Regions from separate parts of the Vibrio sp. 2130-1 genome, predicted to be linked through region 1. Evidence: predicted binding sites of a transcription regulator. Region 1 holds the regulator's gene; each other region holds the start of a gene.
What was found. The regulator CRP, encoded in region 1, controls carbon source genes, mostly activating them, when cyclic AMP is high. The targets are predictions, from matches to a motif close to TGTGANNNNNNTCACA.

Region 1 (4,871 bases):
GACACCGAAGGACCGCATAAGAGCAGTTAGGTATGACACAATTTTTCGCAGCCGCCGGGATCAAAAACCCGCATCTCCAAACGCTTTTGCCGCGTTTTATTCGCAAAAAAGCGTTGTTTACGCCGATTTGGCAAACCCTCGATACATCCGATGGCGACTTTCTCGATCTCGCGTGGAGCGAGGACCCAACCCAAGAGCCTGCACAAAAAAAGCCGATTTTTGTTTTATTTCATGGATTAGAGGGGTGCTTCTATAGCCCTTATGCCAATGGGCTAATGAATGCATTTGCTCAATCTGGATGGCTGTCGGTGATGATGCATTTTCGTGGCTGCAGCGGTAAACCAAACAAAAAAGCACGAGCTTATCACTCGGGAGAAGTGACGGATGCTCGTTACTTCCTAGAGCACCTTGAACAACGCTTTCCTGATAACCCCAAGGTTGCGGTTGGTATTTCTCTTGGCGGTAACATGTTGGCGAATTATTTAGCCCAATATAAAGACCACCCTATTTTGAATGCAGCGACTATTATCTCAGCGCCTTTAGACCTAGCGGCGTGTGCGAACCGTATAGAACAAGGCTTTTCAAAAGTGTATCGCCGTTATCTGCTTTCTTCACTGAAACGTAACGCGTTACAAAAGCATCATCTACTGCATGGCGAGCTGGCGCTGTCCTACAACTCAATCAAACGTGTCACACGGCTGTATGAATTCGATGATTTGATTACCGCACCATTGCATGGCTTTAAAGACGCACAAGATTATTACGACCAATGCTCTGGCTTAAGTAAACTACAGCAAATCACGCTACCCACACTGATCATCCATGCCAAAGACGATCCGTTCATGACCGATGATGTGATACCGAAGTTTGTTCTGCCAGATAACATTGATTACCGTCTCTTTGAGCACGGTGGCCATGTTGGCTTCCTGACAGGAACGGCGTTAAAACCTAAGTTTTGGTTGGAGGAAGCGCTGCCCGCGTATTACGAAAGTATCGCCGCAGATTACCTTTCTGCTGTATCCAAGCAACGAACGCAGTAAACTAGCCGCTCATCATAAAAGTTAGAGGTATTTATGATCATTCCATGGCAAGACATTGCGCCGGAAACATTGGAAAACTTAATTCGTGAATTCGTCTTACGCGAAGGAACGGATTACGGAACCGTCGAGGTTTCTTTGCATGACAAAATTGATCAAGTTAAAGCTCAATTGGAAAAAGGTGAAGCGGTTATCGTGTTCTCTGAGCTACACGAAACCGTCGATATTCAGCATAAAACAAAATTTTAGACCCTTCACATTTTACCGTATCCCACTCGATGACAAGGTATTGTTACGTGCTATAGTGGGATATCGACCGTGCAGTAGTAACTCTACTGCACATTACAGGTAAGTAATTTTCGACAAGGTTTGTCATGTCAGCTAAACACCCAATTATTGCGGTTACTGGTTCGTCCGGTGCCGGCACGACCACTACATCTGAAGCCTTCCGTAAAATGTTCAATATGATGAACGTTAAACCCGCATGGGTTGAAGGCGATAGCTTCCATCGCTTTACTCGCCCAGAAATGGACATCGAAATTCGCAAAGCCCGCGAGCAAGGTCGACACATTAGCTACTTTGGCCCACAAGCTAATGACTTCCCGGGACTAGAAGAGTTTTTCCGTAAGTTCGGGCATGATGGCACTGGCAGCGTGCGCCGTTATCTGCACACGTTTGACGAAGCGGTTCCCTACAATCAAATGCCAGGCACGTTTACGCCGTGGCAAGACTTACCCGAAAACAGCGACGTGCTGTTTTATGAAGGGTTACATGGTGGCGTGGTGGATGGTGATGTTAATGTTGCTCAACATGTGGATTTCTTAATTGGCATGGTGCCGATTGTGAACTTAGAGTGGATACAAAAATTCGTACGCGACACTCGCGATCGCGGCCATTCGCGTGAAGCGGTAATGGACTCAATCGTGCGATCCATGGACGATTACCTCAACTATATCACTCCTCAGTTTTCTCGTACTCACATCAACTTCCAGCGCGTACCGACCGTTGATACTTCCAACCCACTTAATGCAAAAGGCATCCCTAGTTTGGATGAGAGTTTTGTGGTGATTCGCCTACGCGGTATCAAGAATGTCGACTTCCCATATCTGCTGGCCATGATTGATGGCTCATTCATGTCACGCCACAACACGATTGTCGTACCCGGCGGTAAGATGAGCTTTGCAATGGAGCTCATAGTTCGGCCTATCCTACAACAGCTCATCGAAACAGGGAAAATTGGCTAAAAACCTGCCTGCGAAGATGTTTACTTTTCATACCGTGATCATGTGCACAGTTTTGCTTACAAAATCTCAATCATGGCACGATTAAAATCAAGAAATCGTTTTCGAAAAAGGATACTATTTCTTACCGAAACACAAGAGAGCTTGCAGCATATAAAAAGTGCTCTTATTCTAGTAGGCCTAATTCAGGCTTAGCTAAAATATGGATAGCGCAAGCGTACCCTGCAGAGGAAGTGAGATATTATGGTTCTAGGTAAACCTCAAACCGACCCAACATTAGAGTGGTTTCTTTCACACTGTCATATTCATAAGTACCCTTCAAAGAGCACGCTAATTCACGCGGGCGAAAAGGCAGAAACTTTGTACTACATCGTTAAAGGTTCTGTTGCGGTTCTTATCAAAGACGAAGAAGGTAAGGAGATGATCCTTTCTTACCTAAACCAAGGAGACTTTATTGGTGAACTTGGTCTATTCGAGGAAGACCAAGAGCGCACAGCTTGGGTTCGTGCTAAATCTCCTTGTGAAGTTGCTGAAATTTCTTTCAAGAAGTTCCGTCAGCTTATCCAAGTAAACCCAGACATCCTAATGCGTCTTTCTGCGCAGATGGCTCGTCGTCTTCAAGTAACTAGCCAAAAAGTGGGTGACCTGGCGTTCCTAGACGTAACTGGTCGTATCGCTCAGACGCTTCTGAACCTTGCAAAACAACCAGACGCAATGACTCACCCAGACGGCATGCAAATCAAGATCACTCGTCAAGAAATCGGTCAAATTGTTGGCTGTTCTCGTGAGACAGTAGGTCGTATTTTGAAGATGCTAGAAGAGCAGAACCTAATCTCTGCTCACGGTAAAACCATCGTGGTTTACGGTACTCGTTAATCTCAAACTAGAGTGACACGAACAAAATTATAAAAGCCACCAATGGCAACATTGGTGGCTTTTTATTTGCTCATGACCAAATGAGATAGGGTGCAGCGAACACTAATGAGTAAGCTTAACAGGTTAACCCTAAAACTTAGCCATTCGTACTTTCAAAGATTTTGTCAGCTGAAGCGGCCACGAAACCTGGGTACAAATCACCATTTTCCATCGGATAGCGCTTAGCAAATTCATAAAACCCGCCAGGGATAATTTCAGTGCCTTCGCTAAAACGAACCGCTACTTTATCTGCCATGGTCGATGACTGCTCTAGCAACACCTCAGGAGTGCCCTTCACTTCACCACCATTTTCATTAATGGTAAACCCAGCGGTACGCAGATGATCGTTTACCTGCTTCACTTCTTCATATTCATTGAGCTGGTTAACGCTCACCGTGAAGTGGTTTGCTCCGTAACCATGCGCCGCAAGCCAAGATGCGTACTCACTTTCTTTAGCCAACGTTTGGTAATCAGCAAAGCTTAAATCCCACAAGCGTCCACCATGTAAGAATGCGCTATCGTTCAGCTTGTCAGCATCGACTTGTGCCACCAAATTTTTCACAATCTCTTGTAGCTCAGACGAGCACTCTTCAACTTTTAGCTCACTAATAAATACTTTAGGTTGCTTCGGATCTGGGTGCTCATAGTGCTTAGCAACCAGCTTTTTGCTTTCGAAAACGTAATCACCACACGCCTTGTAACCAATAGCTACAAATGGCTTAGCTAGAGTTTCAATACCAAGAGGCGCGATATTGAAGGTACGTAAAGCTATATGATCATTAATCAGAGGCTCATCTTCTTGAAGCAGCTGATGCACTTTAGCAGCCGAAGGGCAAAGACGTTGAATGTAATCTTGCCATAGCGATTCAAATAACACATCGGGCGTCATAACGACTCCTTGTTACGAGATGTAGAGTTTAAAGGTAAGCGGAAGTTGGCTGCTCGTTCACAACAAAAGTTGTCCAGAACAATGAACGAGCAACCATCAACCTGTGACGGTAAATGCCAGTCAGTCAACACGCTTTTCCGAGTCTTTGCTCACTTTTCGTGTTCTGCCAACGATCACTACAACCCATACCTAAATGATGCGCCGGCAAGGTGAGCCGCAATGCATAGTTGCGACTCTATTATTAAAACTTATAGCGCTACACCTGGACTCAATGTTGCAGGCAAGACAGTCTCTTGACCTTCCATTGATGCCATTGGGTACGCACAGTAATCTGCTGCGTAGTAAGCGCTTGGGCGCAAGTTACCCGACGCCCCCGGACCACCAAATGGCGCATCACCGCTTGCACCAGTGAGCTGGCGGTTACGGTTCACGATACCTGCACGAATGTGGTCAACGAAGTATTCCCATTCTTGGTCGTCGGTTGAGACCAAACCAGCAGATAAGCCAAAGCGCGTATCGTTTGCTAGCGCCACGGCTTTGTCTAACCCTTCGTAACGCACCACTTGCAGAAGTGGGCCGAAGTATTCTTCATCTGGTAACTCAGCAATGTTGGTTACATCAATGATGCCAGGAGAAACAAACGCCGCCTCTCCTGCTTTCGCTTCAATCAAGCTTTCACCGCCAAGAGACTGTAGATTAGCTTGTGCATCAAGAATAAACTTGGCTGCCGCGACCGAAATTTGCGGTCCCATAAATGGCGCAGGTTCTGCAAATGGTTGGTCTACGCGA
Region 2 (4,871 bases), on a different contig from region 1:
TATCAAGCGTAAGTCTTCCGCCAAACGCTCTTTATCCGCTTGCTTCATGGACGCATCGTTGCCAGTGATATCCAGTACCGTGCGGTCATTGGCTGCATCGTAATATTTGGCTTCGCTGGCTTCTCGATAGCTGAACACAAACGGCAGAAATACGAGGTCATACTCCAAGCCTTTTGATTTGTGAATAGTCACGATCTGTACTAAGTTACGTTCCGATTCTAAACGTTGGATTTGGTCATCACTGCCGCCCAAACCGTTTTCCGCATCACTGATAGACTGAGCGAGCCAACGCAGCAGACCGTGGTCGCTATCCAGTTCATTACTGGCTTGTTGAAGCAGTTCACCGATGTGCATTAAATCGGTAAGTACTCGCTCACCATTCTCACCCTGTGAACTCGCGCCTTCTTCTAGTAATCGCTCGGCAATATGGCGTTTGCTGATCACCGCGCGCAACATCGGCAGCACACCACGTTGAACCCAAAGTTTGCGATATTCTTTGAATTCGTTTACGGCGTTTTCCCACACAATTTCATCGTTATTAAGTGCATCCAAACTTGCTGCGTCGAGGGCAAACAGCTCAGAAGCAAGACTTGCACGCAGCGCACGGTCATTTTCTGGAGTCAGCACCGCTTGCAGCAAACGCTGTAAATCCTGCGCCACCGAACTGGTAAACACACTGTCTCGGTTAGACAGGTACACGCTGGCAATGCCTTGGTCTGCCAGCGCTTGTTTGACCATTCGACCTTCACTACCTGTTCGAACCAACACCGCGATATTGCCCGCTTGAACCGCTTTCTGTTTTTCGCCATTCACCAGACACGCTTGCCCCTGTTGAGCCTGCGTCAAAATAGTTTGGATTTGGCTTGCGGTCGCCTCCGCCATCCGAGTCAAATACTCGCCTTTTGGTAGCGGTTTATCGTCCGCTTCTTGCAACCAATAAGTCAGCGCGGGTTGCTTTTGGCCACCCATAGTCCAAATGCGTTTTTCGGCATTGGGACTGTACTTAACGGGTAAGAACGGGATGTCCGAATCATAGATAAATGGACTGTCTGGCAAAGCAAATACTTGGTTTACCGCCTGCACCATATCTGCGCTAGAACGCCAGTTGGTTCCTAACGTGTAGTGGGCACTTACTTGGTTACGCGCTTTGATGTAAGTGAAAATGTCTGCGCCACGAAAGCCATAAATCGCCTGCTTGGGGTCACCGATCATAAACAAACCACATTCCGGATTGTTCAGATAAATACGGCTGAAAATACTGTATTGAAGCGGGTCGGTATCTTGGAACTCGTCAATCATTGCGACAGGGTACAAAGTACGAATACGCGCCGCTAAAAGCTCGCTTTCATCCGTATCGATAGAAGCAGAAAGTTGCGTCAGCAAATCATCGAAAGAGAGCCACTGTTTTTGATTTTTCGCGTTGGTCAGCATCACTCGACAATGTTCAATTGCATGAGCAAGCAGTGGCGCTTTTAAGCTGATTGGGTTGGCAAGAAATGTTTCAATGGCTTCAAATACCGCATGCTGCGGCGCACTGCCTTTCGGTGTTTTTTCCAACAAGACGTTTTGCGCGAATTTCTCCAACTTGTCTGGATAATCGTAACCTGTAGTTTCCGTTGCTGCCCAAGCATTCACCGCTTCCAACCATGTCGGCAGAGACTTTTTGGTGTAGCTGCGTTTGTTAATATCTGAATCTGAAATCAGCGTTAAGAAGTCATCTTGGCTTTCTCGCCACTGTGCTTTTAACTCATCAATTTTTTTCAAATTTTCAGTATGAAGATCAGCCAAACTGCCTTTCATTGCAGGAACAGAAAGGCTTAACGGCGCACCAGTTAAGTAATTGCTGATGTCAGACAACAACGCAGATGGAGAGCCCCATAGCTGGCGAATTTCTCCAGCCAAGGTAAATGGCAACGGGTAGAAATTTCGGCGCCAGTAATCGGCTACAACTTGCGCTTTTAGGTGACTTTCATCGGTCACAAACTCGTTATTAAATCGGCTGCCAGATTCAAACGCATTTTGCGTTAGCATACGTTGGCAAAAACCGTGAATGGTGTAGACCGCCGCCTCGTCCATCTGACGCTCTGCCTGCAATAAAATTTCTGCGGCTTGCTTGTGATCGTCAAACTCATTAAGCAAAGGTTGGATCACCGGATCGGAACTCTGTCCACGCGCAAACGCGATTCGCGCATCATGGATTCTTGCCCTGATACGATCGCGTAATTCCGCAGTTGCCGCTTCGGTAAAGGTTACGACCAGAATTTGGTCGACCGTAAGCGGTACGCGATGTCGAGTTTCCGCGCTACCATGACCAAGCAAAAGACGCAGATATAAACCTGCAATAGTGAAGGTTTTACCTGTACCTGCTGATGCCTCGATTAACCTCGCACCGTGCAGAGGGAACGTCATCGGTTCTAGTGGCGTTGGTTGAGGCTGCTCTGTGCGGTCTAACGTATGTAGAGGACACTCTGCACCTGACATTTGATCCATAACGCTGAATCTCTCCGGATTATTTACTAGGACGTATCACCTAATAAATGTGATCTATAGTTAAAAATTCTATTAATATGTTTAACAAGTTGGATAATTTAGAGCTTTGTGAGATCTTTCTCACGGTTATCCATAAGACGTACCGTTAGTATGCGCCCCACGAGATGAGCCAAACCTTTTTGGCGGCACAACTCAAATGAATTAAACAAAAGTATCATGGTCCCTCTGACCTTGTGGCCGTACAGCGAACGCCCTACAAAAAATAATGATTTTCTGGCGGCCACCCTACTCTTCCTTCTCTTTATCCAACTTTCTTTATCACTCTTTTACATCATCAGCGTCTTGAACCGCTAAGCGCGCACCTTGCAGTACTAATGCTGTCAGCAAACGAACTTCTGAGGCCAACTCATCATTCCAAGCAGGCCAAATTCGAGAGATGTACGCATTATTGCCTTCGCCCGGGCTCATGAAGCCATCATTGAATGCGTCAGCCATTTTCTTCAAAGATTTCTCTTCGTCATCGACCCACTGACCACGGCTAAAGCCCGCTTCAACACAAGCCAACGCCGTTTTCGGGAAATAAGGCAAAGGCTTAGTCATGCCTTCGAAGAATAAGCGAACTAATTCAGTCAGTAGCTGTTTGGCATACTGCACATCGGCAATTTCTGGGTAGATCAAATGCAGCGCGCCTTCTTTACGATCGTAACCAATGATGTGAGTTTTCTTAGCATAACCCGACGCCGACATGGCAAGGTGATCGATCCACGCTGCAAGGTAATCCTGCGATCGAATCTTACCGCTTCGGTAACGAATCAACCCAGATTGGTAACACTGGGTTAGCCAACCTGTTAGGCGAACGTTTTTCTCTTCGCCTTCATTTCGCTCAAACAAGGAATCAAACGTCAGGTCGATTTCCAAATCGTCTTGAGGCGCACCAGATAAAAACGCCAGTTTATCCACCAGCTCTTCCGCTTGAACTCGGTTAGTTTCAAATTCGATATCACCAAACGCCCCCACCGGCAGTTTGCCTTGCGCGCGCTGTTGACTCATAAAGTGTTTAAGCACCTCTGTTTTTTTCTCTGGCTGCATCAATGTCGCTTCAAGCAAGGTTTCTAACAGCTCATCACGCATTTGATAGCTTTCCAAACCACCTAAAACAAAGGGTTCGTCGTCCTCCATCACCGGTAGTGGCGGTTCAAAGGTTACTTTTAAACGACGATTGAAAAAATACTGCACAGGTAAGCGCCAGAAACGTTGCAACTCGACTAAGTCGAGCTCAAGTGGGAACGTCGCTCCTAACAGATAGTCGTCTAATGCCCGATTAAAATCACGACGAACATAGCCTTGCGATTGACTACTTTGAGTCAATGCCGCTGGAATCCACTCTTTCGCGTAGCTGGCGTGCATGCCTTGGAACGCACTTGGGCTAAACGGCACCATGGCGTGGGTATTCACCAACGCATTTAATAAGTTGTCGCCAGACTCATCAACGGGCAACGCTTCATCACCACTTAAACAATAGTTTTGGTGGCAGTATTCCATCAGCTCAGAAACCAGAACCGAAGGCACTCGCTCGGTATTGTCTTGGATTGAACGGCCAACATAACTGATGTAGAGCGTTTGCTGTGCCGATAGCATTGCTTCGAGGAATAGGTAACGGTCATCATCTCGGCGCGAACGGTCCCCCGGCTTGGTTCTTCCCGTCATCAAGTCAAAGCCTTCTGGCGGCATGGAGCGTGGGTACACGCCGTCATTCATCCCCAGTAGACAAACGGTTCTAAACGGAATAGAGCGCATCGGCATCAGAGTACAAAAGTTCACTTGACCAGCAAGGAAGCGCTGGCTGACTCGTGTGCCAGATAATTTGTTTTGAAGGTATTGGCTGATGATCGACGGCGATAACGCATCATCAAATGCGGCATCAGCTAATTGCTCTTTGAGTTGGCTGAGCGTATCGCGAATGGATTTGAGCGCCATTTCGCCTTCTAACTCAACCGAGAAGAAGTCATCCAGCAGTGAAACCAAAGTCTCTCGCCAACCATCGATAGTTTGAACATGAGAAAGTTTGCTTCGATAAGTGCTAATTTGTTGGATAAAGTGTGCCAACTTGCCCGCCAGCTCTGCGCCCATGCCTTGCACTTCGTTGTACGGAGACAAACTGCCTTGCTCGGTTTCAAACAAACCTGCGGATTCCGGCATCGCGTAGCCAAGCAACATGCGTTGAATACCAAATTGCCATGTGTTTTGACGGGTTTCCGGCAGTTCAAATTCGCGTCCGGTATTGGCGTCCAATCCCCAGCGAATCCCCGATTCCTCAACCCATTGTTTGGCTTGTAAAAAATCATCTTCGCTGAGTTCAAAACGCTTTAATATCGCCGGAG
Region 3 (4,871 bases), on a different contig from region 1:
ACAGCTAGGATAGCGTTAGCACCGAATTTAGATTTGTTTTCAGTGCCGTCTAGTTCGATCATTACTGCGTCGATTGCAGCTTGGTCTTTAGCGTCTTTGCCAACTAGAGCTTCAGCGATTGGGCCGTTTACAGCTTCAACTGCTTTAAGAACACCTTTACCTAGGAAACGTGCTTTGTCACCGTCACGTAGCTCAAGAGCTTCGCGAGAACCAGTAGATGCGCCAGATGGAGCTGCCGCCATACCTACGAAACCGCCTTCTAGGTGTACTTCAGCTTCTACAGTTGGGTTACCACGTGAGTCGATGATTTCACGACCTAGAACTTTAACGATCTTAGACATTAATGTTTCCTCTCGTTTCAAATATAAATGTCAATCTTAAAGGGCAGCAGCACAACCTTCGCCGCCGCCCGTATCCTTTTACTTCTCGAATTCGCCGCGTGCGTTTTGGCCCGCAGCCTTAACAAAACCTGCAAACAATGGATGTCCATCGCGAGGAGTCGAGGTGAATTCTGGGTGGAACTGAGCCGCTACAAACCATGGGTGAGCTGGGTTCTCAATCATTTCCACTAACTTCTTGTCCGCAGATAGACCTGATACTTTTAGGCCTGCTTTTTCGATTTGCGGACGAAGCACGTTATTCACTTCGTAACGGTGACGGTGACGTTCATGGATCGTCGCGCTACCGTACAGTTCACGAGCTTTAGTCCCTTTCTCTAGGTGACATAGCTGTGAACCAAGACGCATCGTACCGCCTAAGTCAGACTTTTCAGTACGCTCTTCTACGCTACCTGATTCGTCTACCCACTCTGTGATCAAACCTACCACAGGGTACTTCGTCTCTTTGTTAAATTCTGTTGAATGTGCACCTTCCATACCCGCAACGTTACGCGCGTATTCGATTAGTGCAACTTGCATACCCAAACAAATACCTAGGTAAGGCACGTTATTTTCACGTGCATATTGAGCCGCACGGATCTTACCTTCAATACCACGATCGCCGAAGCCACCTGGTACTAGGATTGCGTCCAAACCTTCTAGAAGTTCAACGCCTTTTGTTTCGATATCTTGTGAGTCTACATACTTAATTGTGACGCTTAGACGGTTTTTCAAGCCAGCGTGTTTAAGCGCTTCGTTCACAGATTTGTATGCATCTGGTAATTCAATGTATTTACCAACCATACCGATGGTTACTTCACCAGTAGGATTTGCTTCTTCGTAGATAACCTGTTCCCATTCAGAAAGGTCTGCTTCAGGAGCAGTAATACCAAAGCGAGCACACACAAGGTCATCTAGCCCTTGAGATTTAATCAACTGAGGGATCTTGTAGATAGAGTCTACATCCTTCATTGAAATTACTGCTTTTTCTGGAACATTACAGAACAGTGCGATTTTTTTACGCTCATTCGCAGGAATAACGCGATCGCTACGGCAAACTAGGATGTCTGGCTGAATACCGATAGATAGAAGTTCTTTTACAGAGTGTTGCGTCGGCTTAGTTTTCACTTCGCCCGCTGCCGCTAGGTAAGGAACAAGTGTTAGGTGCATGAACATTGCGCGCTCACGGCCTAGCTCAACAGCTAGCTGACGAATCGCTTCCATAAATGGTAGTGATTCGATATCACCAACAGTACCGCCAACTTCAACGATAGCCACATCATGGCCTTCAGAACCTGCAATAACGCGATCTTTGATTGCGTTAGTGATATGAGGGATAACTTGAATAGTTGCGCCTAGGTAGTCACCACGACGTTCTTTACGAAGTACGTCGGCATAAACACGACCTGCAGTGAAGTTGTTACGCTTGGTCATCTTGGTACGGATGAAACGCTCGTAGTGACCAAGGTCAAGGTCAGTCTCTGCGCCATCTTCTGTAACGAACACTTCACCGTGCTGAGTAGGGCTCATTGTGCCCGGGTCAACGTTGATGTAAGGGTCAAGCTTCATCATAGTCACTTTAAGACCACGAGCTTCTAGAATAGCCGCAAGAGATGCTGCTGCAATACCTTTACCTAGAGAGGATACAACCCCGCCAGTAACAAAAATGTAATTTGTCGTCATGTTTAACCTGAAATTGGTTGAATGAGGGAAATGGAGTGCTTCTGGACGGGAGATAAATATACCAGAAGCTCCTTACCGCCACAACGTGAAATCTATCACACCGTAATTTTTTATTTTTTGCTTCAAATCAAAGTGAGCAAAGACAAACCAAAGTCCGTTTTCGTGTAACCAAACAAGCGGACCTTATATTATGTATTCTGCCAGTTTACCTCTGCCTCGATTCTTCTTGTTTTACTTCATCCCAAAAATGGTCAAGTTCTGATAAAGAACAATCTGTAAGTACTTTGCCTGACTGCTGGACCTTGCCTTCAACTTGTTTAAAACGTCGCGCAAACTTTACGTTTGCTTTTCCTAGCGCGACTTCTGGGTTTTTATCAAGGTGGCGAGCCAAATTGACAGTCGCAAATAGCAAATCACCGAGCTCCAACTCAACTTTCTCTTCATCGGGCTGAACTTGCAGTGCCTCTTCCATGACTTCGTCAATTTCTTCTCGTACTTTATCGACAACCGGGCCAAGTGAATCCCAATCAAACCCAAATTTTGCACATTTTTTCTGAATTTTTGTAGCACGAGAAAGTGCCGGTAAAGAGTTTGGTATTGAGTCTAGGATACTTTCTTCCGCTTTGCCTACTAGGGCTTTTTCTTTTGCTTTTTCCGCTTCCCAGTTCGCGTTAATTTCCTCGTCAGATTCAAACTCAACATCTGAAAAAACATGCGGGTGGCGACGAGTCAGTTTTTCGTTCACGGTTTCGACGACATCCGAAAAGTCGAACAGCTCTTGCTCTTTCGCTAGCTGACTGTAAAAAATCACCTGAAACAACAAATCCCCTAGCTCTTCTTTTAGATTGGGCCAATCTCGATTTTGAATCGCGTCCACCACCTCGTAGGTTTCTTCTATTGTATGCGGAACGATGGTGTCAAAGGTTTGTTTTAAGTCCCAAGGGCAACCGTTTTCTGGGTCACGCAACTTCGCCATGATTTGTTCTAATTGTTCAATTGGATGACTCATTTTTTGTTCCTTTAAACCTTTCTACTAAAGAAAAAGGTGAGCGGCCAAAACCACTCACCTTCTACATTATATTTTCTCAGCAGCTTTCACTAAGTAATTGTTACTTTGACAAGGCAACAAGTTTTCGCGACTCCTGAGCATAGCTCGCCTATGTGATGAGCCTGGGCCGGCACTCCGGAGTGAGCGCAGGCAACAACGCTATCAGCTTCAAGTATGACGAGAATTTTAGCCGAGGCGTTTCACCGTCATCACATCCTTAATCTGCTCAACACGCTTCGAAACACGAGAAAGCACCTCAATATTGGTGACTTCTAGGTCAAAGTCCATGATGGCAAGTTGACGTCTGTAGTCGACTCGGTTCTTCATACTGGTCACTTTGATCTTTTCGTTGGCGAACAGTGTCGTAATGTCTTTGAGTAGACCACCTCGCTCCATCGCTTCAACACGCACCGTGAGGATGTATGACCCCACAAAGCCGCTGCCCCAGACTGTATCGATGATGCGCTCTGGCGCATGATGGCGCAGTTCTTCTAGCTGTTCACAGTCACTACGGTGTACTGAAATCCCACGACCTTGCGTTATGTAACCAGAGATATCGTCACCTGGAATTGGCTGACAGCAACGTGCTAGATGTGTCATTAGATTATCGACACCTTCTACAACGACGGCGTCTTTTTTCGGTCGGCTTTGCGCTGGTGATTTGTGCTCTGCTTCTTGCAGTTTTTCCAGTGCTTGCTGGTCTTCTTCCTCTGCCGTTGGCTTGTTAACTAACGCGTTGATATGGTTAATGATTTGGTTGATGCGCAAATCACCGCTACCTACCCCAACATACAATTCATCTGGTGTTTTGACGTTAAACCGCTTGAGGGCGTAATGCTCTGCATCTTTTAACGTTGCGCCAATTTTGGCTAACTCATGCTCAAGGATTTCACGACCTGCTTCAAGGTTCTTCTCACGGCTTTGTTTTCGGAACCAGGCGTTAATTTTGGCACGCGCACGACCAGAATGAACGAAGCCTAATGATGGGTTTAACCAGTCACGTGATGGGTTAGGTTCTTTCTGAGTGATAATCTCGACTTGGTCACCCATATGTAATTTATGCGTGAACGGCACAATACGACCTCCGACTTTGGCACCGATACAACGGTGTCCCACTTCGGAGTGAATGTGATAGGCAAAATCTAGCGGCGTTGCCCCCATTGGCAAATCGACAACATCACCACGTGGTGTAAAGGCATAAACACGGTCATCAAAGACTTGGCTACGCAGCTCATCGAGCATTTCGCCAGAGTCAGACATTTCTTCTTGCCAATCCAGTAGCTTACGCAGCCACGTGATCTTCTCATCATAACCGCTTCGGCTGCTTGCCCCTTCTTTATATTTCCAGTGCGCTGCAACCCCCAGTTCCGACTCTTCATGCATTTGCTTGGTACGAATCTGGATCTCGATGGTTTTGCCTTCTGGCCCTAGAATTACTGTATGGATCGATTGATAACCGTTTGGTTTAGGGTTAGCAACGTAGTCATCAAACTCGCTCGGTAGGTGCTTGTATTTGGTGTGAACTACGCCTAAAGCCGCGTAACAATCTTGCAGTTTGTCTGCGATGATACGCACTGCTCGCACATCAAACAGCTCATCAAAGGCCAAACTCTTTTTCTGCATTTTTCGCCAAATGCTGTAGATGTGCTTAGGTCGACCACTCACTTCGGCATTGATGCCCGATACTCCCATTTCGTGCGTGAGGTCTTCAACAAAGTCTTTGATGTACTGTTCACGAACGATGCGTCGCTCAGAAAGCTGTT

Region 2: the regulator CRP is predicted to act here: its motif matches at 2,600-2,615, upstream of recB (exodeoxyribonuclease V subunit beta).
Region 3: the regulator CRP is predicted to act here: its motif matches at 2,145-2,160, upstream of R7Q09_RS16680 (CTP synthase).

The regions. Positions count from the first base shown of each region.
Region 1 covers NZ_JAWOUT010000023.1:29,404-34,274, reverse strand. The annotation lists gene R7Q09_RS22330 (hydrolase) at 33-1,040, shown strand; gene R7Q09_RS22325 (YheU family protein) at 1,074-1,286, shown strand; gene R7Q09_RS22320 (phosphoribulokinase) at 1,412-2,281, shown strand; gene crp (cAMP-activated global transcriptional regulator CRP) at 2,522-3,154, shown strand; gene R7Q09_RS22310 (DUF1338 domain-containing protein) at 3,291-4,082, opposite strand; gene astD (succinylglutamate-semialdehyde dehydrogenase) at 4,331-4,871, opposite strand, start outside.
Region 2 covers NZ_JAWOUT010000015.1:17,221-22,091, forward strand. The annotation lists gene recB (exodeoxyribonuclease V subunit beta) at 1-2,481, opposite strand, end outside; gene recC (exodeoxyribonuclease V subunit gamma) at 2,809-4,871, opposite strand, start outside.
Region 3 covers NZ_JAWOUT010000011.1:37,680-42,550, reverse strand. The annotation lists gene eno (phosphopyruvate hydratase) at 1-341, opposite strand, end outside; gene R7Q09_RS16680 (CTP synthase) at 420-2,060, opposite strand; gene mazG (nucleoside triphosphate pyrophosphohydrolase) at 2,266-3,069, opposite strand; gene relA (GTP diphosphokinase) at 3,295-4,871, opposite strand, start outside.